2 regions of the Streptomyces marianii genome follow, and region 2 is predicted to be linked to the other one. Evidence: riboswitches for the same ligand, from Rfam matches in the RefSeq annotation. Region 2 holds a riboswitch; the other holds the start of a gene.
What was found. Region 2 has a riboswitch for S-adenosylmethionine ahead of FEF34_RS29015 (aminotransferase class V-fold PLP-dependent enzyme). Riboswitches for the same ligand answer to the same signal wherever they lie in the genome.

Region 1: linked by a shared signal. The riboswitch ahead of thrC (threonine synthase) and the one ahead of FEF34_RS29015 (aminotransferase class V-fold PLP-dependent enzyme) in region 2 are both predicted to bind S-adenosylmethionine.

What each region holds. Positions count from the first base shown of each region.
Region 1 is NZ_VAWE01000001.1:4,663,959-4,667,360, reverse strand. It holds gene FEF34_RS21080 (MoaD/ThiS family protein) at 1-252, opposite strand, end outside; gene thrC (threonine synthase) at 249-1,538, opposite strand; SAM riboswitch class I at 1,556-1,702, opposite strand; gene FEF34_RS21070 (glucosyl-3-phosphoglycerate synthase) at 1,836-2,795, shown strand; gene FEF34_RS21065 (DUF7927 domain-containing protein) at 2,885-3,402, shown strand, end outside.
Region 2 is NZ_VAWE01000001.1:6,391,905-6,395,306, forward strand. It holds gene trpD (anthranilate phosphoribosyltransferase) at 1-1,023, shown strand, start outside; SAM riboswitch class IV at 1,098-1,215, shown strand; gene FEF34_RS29015 (aminotransferase class V-fold PLP-dependent enzyme) at 1,442-2,959, shown strand; gene FEF34_RS29020 (Lrp/AsnC family transcriptional regulator) at 3,030-3,311, opposite strand; gene FEF34_RS29025 (rhomboid family intramembrane serine protease) at 3,308-3,402, opposite strand, start outside.

The DNA of each region.
Region 1 (3,402 bases), 1.7 Mb from region 2:
GATCGACACCCCGGCACCGTCCGGCGTCGCCGTCTCCAGGCCCTGCTCGAAACGCACGTCGTCGTCGTTGACGTACACGTTCACGAAGCGGCGCAGCTTTCCCTGGTCGTCCAGGACCCGGGCCGCGATACCCGTGTGGTTCTTCTCCAGGTCGGCGATGACCTCGGCGAGGGTGGCGCCCTCGGCCGGGACCTCGGCCTGACCGCCCGTGTAGGTGCGGAGGATGGTGGGGATGCGGACGTTGACGCTCATACGAGGCCAGCCTCTCGGAAGGAGTCCAGGTTGGGACGGATGACTGCGGACATACCCGTGGTCGGGGCCACCGCGTCGAGGGTCTTGAGGCCGTCACCCGTGTTGACGACCACCGTGGTGAGGGCCGGGTCGATCACTCCGGCCTCGATCAGCTTCTTCGCCACACCGAGGGTCGTACCGCCCGCGGTCTCGGTGAAGATGCCCTCGGTACGGGCCAGCAGCTTGATCGCCTCCACGATCTCCTCGTCGGTGACGTCCTCCACGGCACCGCCGGTGCGTCGGCAGATGTCGAGCACGTACGGACCGTCCGCCGGGTTGCCGATCGCCAGGGACTTGGCGATGGTGTCCGGCTTCTGCGGCCTGACCACGTCGTGGCCGGCCTTGAACGCCACGGACACCGGGGAGCAGCCCTCGGCCTGGGCGCCGAAGATCTTGTAGGGCCGGTCCTCGACCAGGCCCAGCTTGATCAGCTCCTGGAGCCCCTTGTCGATCTTGGTGAGCTGGGAGCCGGAGGCGATCGGGATCACGATCTGGTCCGGCAGCCGCCAGCCGAGCTGCTCGCAGATCTCGTACGCCAGCGTCTTGGAGCCCTCGGCGTAGTACGGGCGGAGGTTGACGTTGACGAAGCCCCATCCCTCGCCCGCCGGGTCGCCGATGAGCTCGGAGCAGAAGCGGTTGACGTCGTCGTAGTTGCCCTCGATGCCGACCAGCTCTCCGCCGTAGACGGCGGCCATGACGACCTTGCCCTGCTCCAGGTCGTGCGGGATGAACACGCAGGAGCGGAAGCCGGCGCGCGCGGCCGCGGCGCCGACGGCACCGGCCAGGTTGCCGGTGGAGGAGCAGGAGAGGGTCGTGAAGCCGAAGGCCCGGGCGGCCTCGATCGCCTGGGCGACGACCCGGTCCTTGAAGGAGTGGGTCGGGTTGCCGGAGTCGTCCTTGACCCAGAGTCCGCCGGTGACGCCGAGCTCGCGGGCGAGGTTGTCGGCCTGGACGAGCTTGGTGAAGCCCGGGTTCAGGTTCGGCTTGCTCGCCACGTCGGCGGGCACGGGCAGCAGCGGCGCGTAACGCCAGATGTTCTCCGGACCGCTCTCGATCCGCTTGCGCAGTTCCTCGGCGTCGCCGCTCGGCAGGTCGTACGCGACTTCGAGCGGCCCGAAACAGGCTTCGCAGGCGAAGATCGGACCGAGGGCGAAGCGCTCGCCGCACTCGCGGCAGGAGAGCCCGGAGGCGGGGCCCAGATCGACGGTGTCGGCAGAATCGGTGGTGGCAACAGTCTGCACAGCCATGGAGGCGAGGCCCTTTCTCCTCATCTTCCCCGCGGTGCGTTTCACCGCGAGACGGAATTGGCACCTTCCCTAGCCGTGAGCCTCGGCCGCGATGGGCGGCGAGATCGGCTGGAGGGTTGCCGGGGCTTCAACGGGCCGTGTCCCTCTGCCCCTCTGGATGAGCGGTATTCGATTGTCTCGATTCGATTGTCTCGGCGCGACGACCCCCGACATGCATCGGCGGTCCGCGTTGTTCAAGACTGTAACCGAACCCCCGGACGCTTGAGATGGTCGTCCGATCCGCGAGATGGAGATCACGTGCTGGAAGAGGTGGAGCGCTGGCTGGCCCGGCGGTCCTGGTCGGTGGCGGACCGCCCACTGGACCGGCTGCTGTCCGCCAAGCAGGACACCACGGTCAGCGTGGTGCTCCCAGCGCTGAACGAGGAGGCGACGGTCGGGGAGATCGTCACCGCGATCCGGCGCGACCTGATGACCGACGCGGTGCCGCTCGTGGACGAGCTGGTCGTCGTCGACTCGGGGTCGACGGACCGCACCGCCGAGGTCGCCGCACGCGCCGGCGCCCGGGTGGTGCACCGGGACGCGATACTCCCGCGCGTCCCGGCCGTGCCCGGCAAGGGCGAGGTGCTGTGGCGCTCCCTCCTGGCGACCGTCGGCGACGTCGTCTGCTTCGTGGACGCCGACCTGAAGGAGTTCTCGGCGGACTTCGTGTCGGGGACCGTCGGGCCGCTGCTGACCGACCCCGAGGTCCAGTTCGTCAAGGCGATGTACGACCGGCCGCTCGGTGACGCGCCCGGCCAGGGCGGGAGGGTGACCGAACTGGTGGCCCGGCCCCTGCTCAATCTGCACTGGCCACAGCTCGCGGGATTCGTCCAGCCGCTCGGCGGGGAGTACGCGGCGCGGCGCTCGCTGCTGGAGCGGCTGCCGTTCCCGGTCGGCTACGGGGTGGAACTGGGCCTGCTGGTCGACGCGCTGCACACGGTGGGCCTGGACGCGCTGGCGCAGGTGGACGTGGGCGTACGGCTGCACCGCCACCAGGACGGGCAGGCGCTGGGCCGGATGGCGGCGGCGATCTACCGCACGGCCCAGCTGCGCCTTTCGCGTGGGCACCTGGTCCGCCCGGCACTGACCCAGTTCGAGCGCGGCGAGGGCGGTTTCGTCCCGCGAACGCACGCGGTGGACACGGAGGAGCGTCCGCCGATGGCGGACATCGCCGAGTACGCGAGCCGGGCGGGGCGGCGAAACACGGGCGCGGCGTAACGCGGCCCAGCCGGAATGATTGTCTACATTTCGGACTCATGGGCAATGCGAGTTCACAGGGTGCTCGGGTCTTCCGTTCTGTTCGGGCCGTGTCCGGCCAGGACCTGACGAGGGACCGCGGGCGCAGCAGAGGCGATCGGTCCCGCTTCCTCGGGGCCCTGGCGGTCGCCGCGGGTGCCGCGGGTGCCGCGGCCGTCACGACGGGCTTCGTGCCGGCGGCTGCCGCCCTGTCGGCGCCGGCCCCCGATCTGGAGATCACCAAGACGGCGTCGGCGAAGAGGGTCGCCCTCGGGGACACCCTCACGTTCACCATCAGGGCGACGAACAACGGCGAGCGGGAACTCCCCGACGTGCGCTTCACCGACGATCTCGGCGGCACCCTCGACGACGCCGTCTACGACCGCAACGCCCGGACCGCACTCGGCCGGGTCGCTTACACCGAGCCCGTGCTCTCGTACTCGGGTGCCATCCCGGCCGGGAGGACGGCGACCGTCACCTACTCGGTCACCGTGGGAGGCGAGGACGGCGGCGACGGCGGCGACGGGCGGCTCGGCGGCGGCCTGGAGGTCCAGTCCCCGCGGTCCAACTGCGCCACCGGCACCCGAGA
Region 2 (3,402 bases):
CTTTCCTGGCCCGAGGTGCTGGACTCCCTGCTGTACGGCCGTGACCAGAGCGCGGAGGCGACCGCCTGGGCCATGGACCGCATCCTGCGGGGCGAGGCGACCGACGCGCAGATCGCGGGCTTCGCCGTGGCTCTGCGGGCCAAGGGCGAGACCGTCGAGGAGATCTCCGGGCTCGTGCGGACGATGTACGAGCACGCCCGGACGATCGAGGTGCCCGGTGACACGGTCGACATCGTGGGCACGGGCGGCGACGGCGCCAAGACCGTCAACATCTCCACCATGTCCGCGATCGTCGTGGCCGGCACCGGCGCGAAGGTGGTCAAGCACGGCAACCGGGCCGCGTCGAGCGCGAGCGGCGCCTCGGACGTCCTGGAGAAACTCGGCGTCAATCTGGAGCTGACGCCGGAGCGGGTCGCCGCGGTCGCCGAGGAGGCGGGGATCACCTTCTGCTTCGCGGTGAAGTTCCACCCGGCGCTGCGGCACGTCGCAGCGGCCCGCAGGGAGCTCGGAATCCGTACGACTTTCAACTTCCTGGGTCCGCTGACCAACCCCGCTCGGGTGAGGGCCCAGGCCACCGGCGTCGCGGACGCCCGGATGGCCCCGATCATGGCCGGTGTGCTGGCCGCGCGGGGCTCCAGCGCGCTGGTCTTCCGCGGTGACGACGGCCTGGACGAGCTCACGACGACCGCGACCTCGCGGGTGTGGGCGGTCCGGGACGGTGCCGTGCACGAGGAGGCCTTCGACCCCCGTGACGTGGGCATCGAGCTGGTCCCGGTGGAGGCGCTGCGCGGTGCGGACGCCTCGTACAACGCGGATGTCGCCCGCCGGCTGCTCGCCGGGGAGACCGGGCCCGTGCGGGACGCGGTCCTGCTGAACTCGGCCGCGGCGCTGGTCGCGCTCGGCAGGGACGAGGGCGATCTCGTGGACCGGCTCAGGGCCGGGATGGCGCGGGCCGCGGAGTCCATCGACTCGGGGGCGGCGAAGCAGGCGCTGGACCGCTGGGTGGCGGCGAGCAACGCGTGACGTGACGCGGGGCGCGGTCCGGATGGCGGACTGCGCCTTGCACACGGTGGGGCGTATGGCAGGATGCTTCCCAAGGTCATGAGTGACAGCGACTACGGCCCCGGCCCGCTGTCCGGCAACCCTCCGTCCGTGGCGGGGTGCCCCGGGTGAAGACCAGGCCGTGGGCAGCGAGGTCCACGGCAAGCGCGGACCCCGCGGACATCGGTGAATGTCGCAGCCCTGGGGTCCTGGTCCTCGAGGGAGCTGTCTCGTGAGCAAGCGAATGCGTTAGGGCCCTCCGGCCCCTTTCCCCCTCCGTACGCGCCTGTTGTGCCGTGCGTCGAGGCAACACCCGTACGCGGAGCGGCCGTTGCCGGCCGTCGTGCCGCGGTGCGGGTCCTTCACGCCCATTCGCCCTTACCTGCCGGGAGATACCGCCATGTCCGTGCGCCCGCACACCGTCGAGACCGCCACCCCTGCCGCCGCGTCCGCCACCCCTGCCGCTGCGTCCGCCGCCCCGTCACCGGACGGCCCGACCGGAGCCGTCGCGGCCGTCGTCCGAACCGCCGCCGGCGACCAGGATCCCTGCTGTGGCGCCCCGCTGCCGGTGCTCGGCCGGGACGTCACCGTGCCGCTCGTGACCGCCGGCGAAGTCACCTACGCCGCACTCGACTACGCGGCCAGCGCCCCGGCCCTGCAACGTGTGTGGGACGACGTCGCCGCGTACGCCCCCTACTACGGCAGCGTCCACCGCGGAGCCGGGTACCTCTCGCAGCTGTCCACCGACCTGTTCGAGAACAGCCGGGCCACCGTCCACGAGTTCCTGGACTGCCGCGACGGCGACCAGGTCGTGTTCACCCGGTCGACGACCGACTCGCTGAACCTGCTGGCCGGCGCGCTCCCCGCCGGCTGCGAGGTCTTCGTCTTCGAGACCGAGCACCACGCCGCCCTGCTGCCGTGGGCGAGCGCCCGTGTGACGTACCTGAACGCCCCGCGCACCCCGGGCGAGGCCGTCCGGACGCTGGAGTCGGCGCTCGCCCGCCGCGACCCCTACGGCCCCGCCCTGGTCTGTGTGACCGGTGCGTCCAACGTGACCGGCGAGCTGTGGCCCGTACGGGAACTGGCCGCCGCGGCGCACGCCCACGGCGCGCGCATCGTCCTGGACGCCGCCCAGCTCGCCCCGCACCACCGCGTCTCCGTGCGGGACCTGGACGTCGACTGGGTCGCCTTCTCCGGGCACAAGCTGTACGCGCCCTTCGGCTCCGGCGTCCTCGCCGGGCGCGCGGACTGGCTGCAGGAGGCCGAGCCGTACCTCGCGGGCGGCGGCGCCTCGCGGAAGGTCTCGCGCCGCACCGACGGCGGCGTGGACGTCGAGTGGCACACCACCGCGGCCCGCCACGAGGCCGGTTCGCCGAACGTCATCGGCGCCTACGCGATCGCGTCCGCCTGCAGGGCTCTCACGGAGGCCGGCTTCGACGCCCTCGTCGAGCGCGAACGGCACCTGATCGCGAAGGTCCGTGCGGGTCTCGCCGAGGTGCCCGAGGTCCGGGTGCTGTCGCTGTTCGGCGACGACTCCCCCCGGGTCGGCGTCATCTCCTTCGTGGTGGAGGGCTGGAACAGCTCGCACTTCGCGGCCGCGCTGTCCGCCGAGTACGGCATCGGCGTGCGCGACGGACTGTTCTGCGCCCACCCGCTGGTCCGTACGCTGCTCGGCGGTGACCCGCGGGAGGCCGGCGAGTGCGGTGCCCCGGAGGACGGGCCGGGCGAGCGAAGCGAGGCGGGGGTCCACCCGGCCGAAGGTCGGGGGAGGTCGCTGAACGCGATCCGGGTCAGCTTCGGGGCCGGTACGCCGGACGAGCACGTGGAGCGGTTCGTTGGGGCGGTCACGGAACTGGTGCGCCACGGTGCGAAGTGGAACTACCGCACCGAGGACGGGCGTTGCGTTCCCGCCGTGTGAGCGGTGCGGGCCGAGTGAGCCGCGCGAGCGTTCCCGCCGTGTGAGCGGTGCGAACGCGCCCGACGCGGCACTACGCGTCGAGCCCGATCGCGAACGCTGCCTCCAGGTCGTGCTGGGAGTACGTACGGAACGCGACATGGGTGTCGGTGGCCTCGACGCCGGGGATCTTGCTGATCCGCCCCGGGATCACATCGGCCAGGTCGTCGTGCTTGGCGACCCTGACCATGGCGATCAGGTCGTAGGTGCCGGTGACCGAGAAGACCTCGCTGACGCTGTCCAGGGAGGCGATCGACTCGGCGATCTCGGGAATGCGGTCCACACTGGTCTTGATGAGCACGATCGCGGTGATCACGGCTGTCCTTCTCCCTCGGTGGCCGCTGCTGGGGGTTTCACTCTAGCGGCCCGCCGGAATCGGCCCCACGCGTAGAGGAACCCGATGCCGA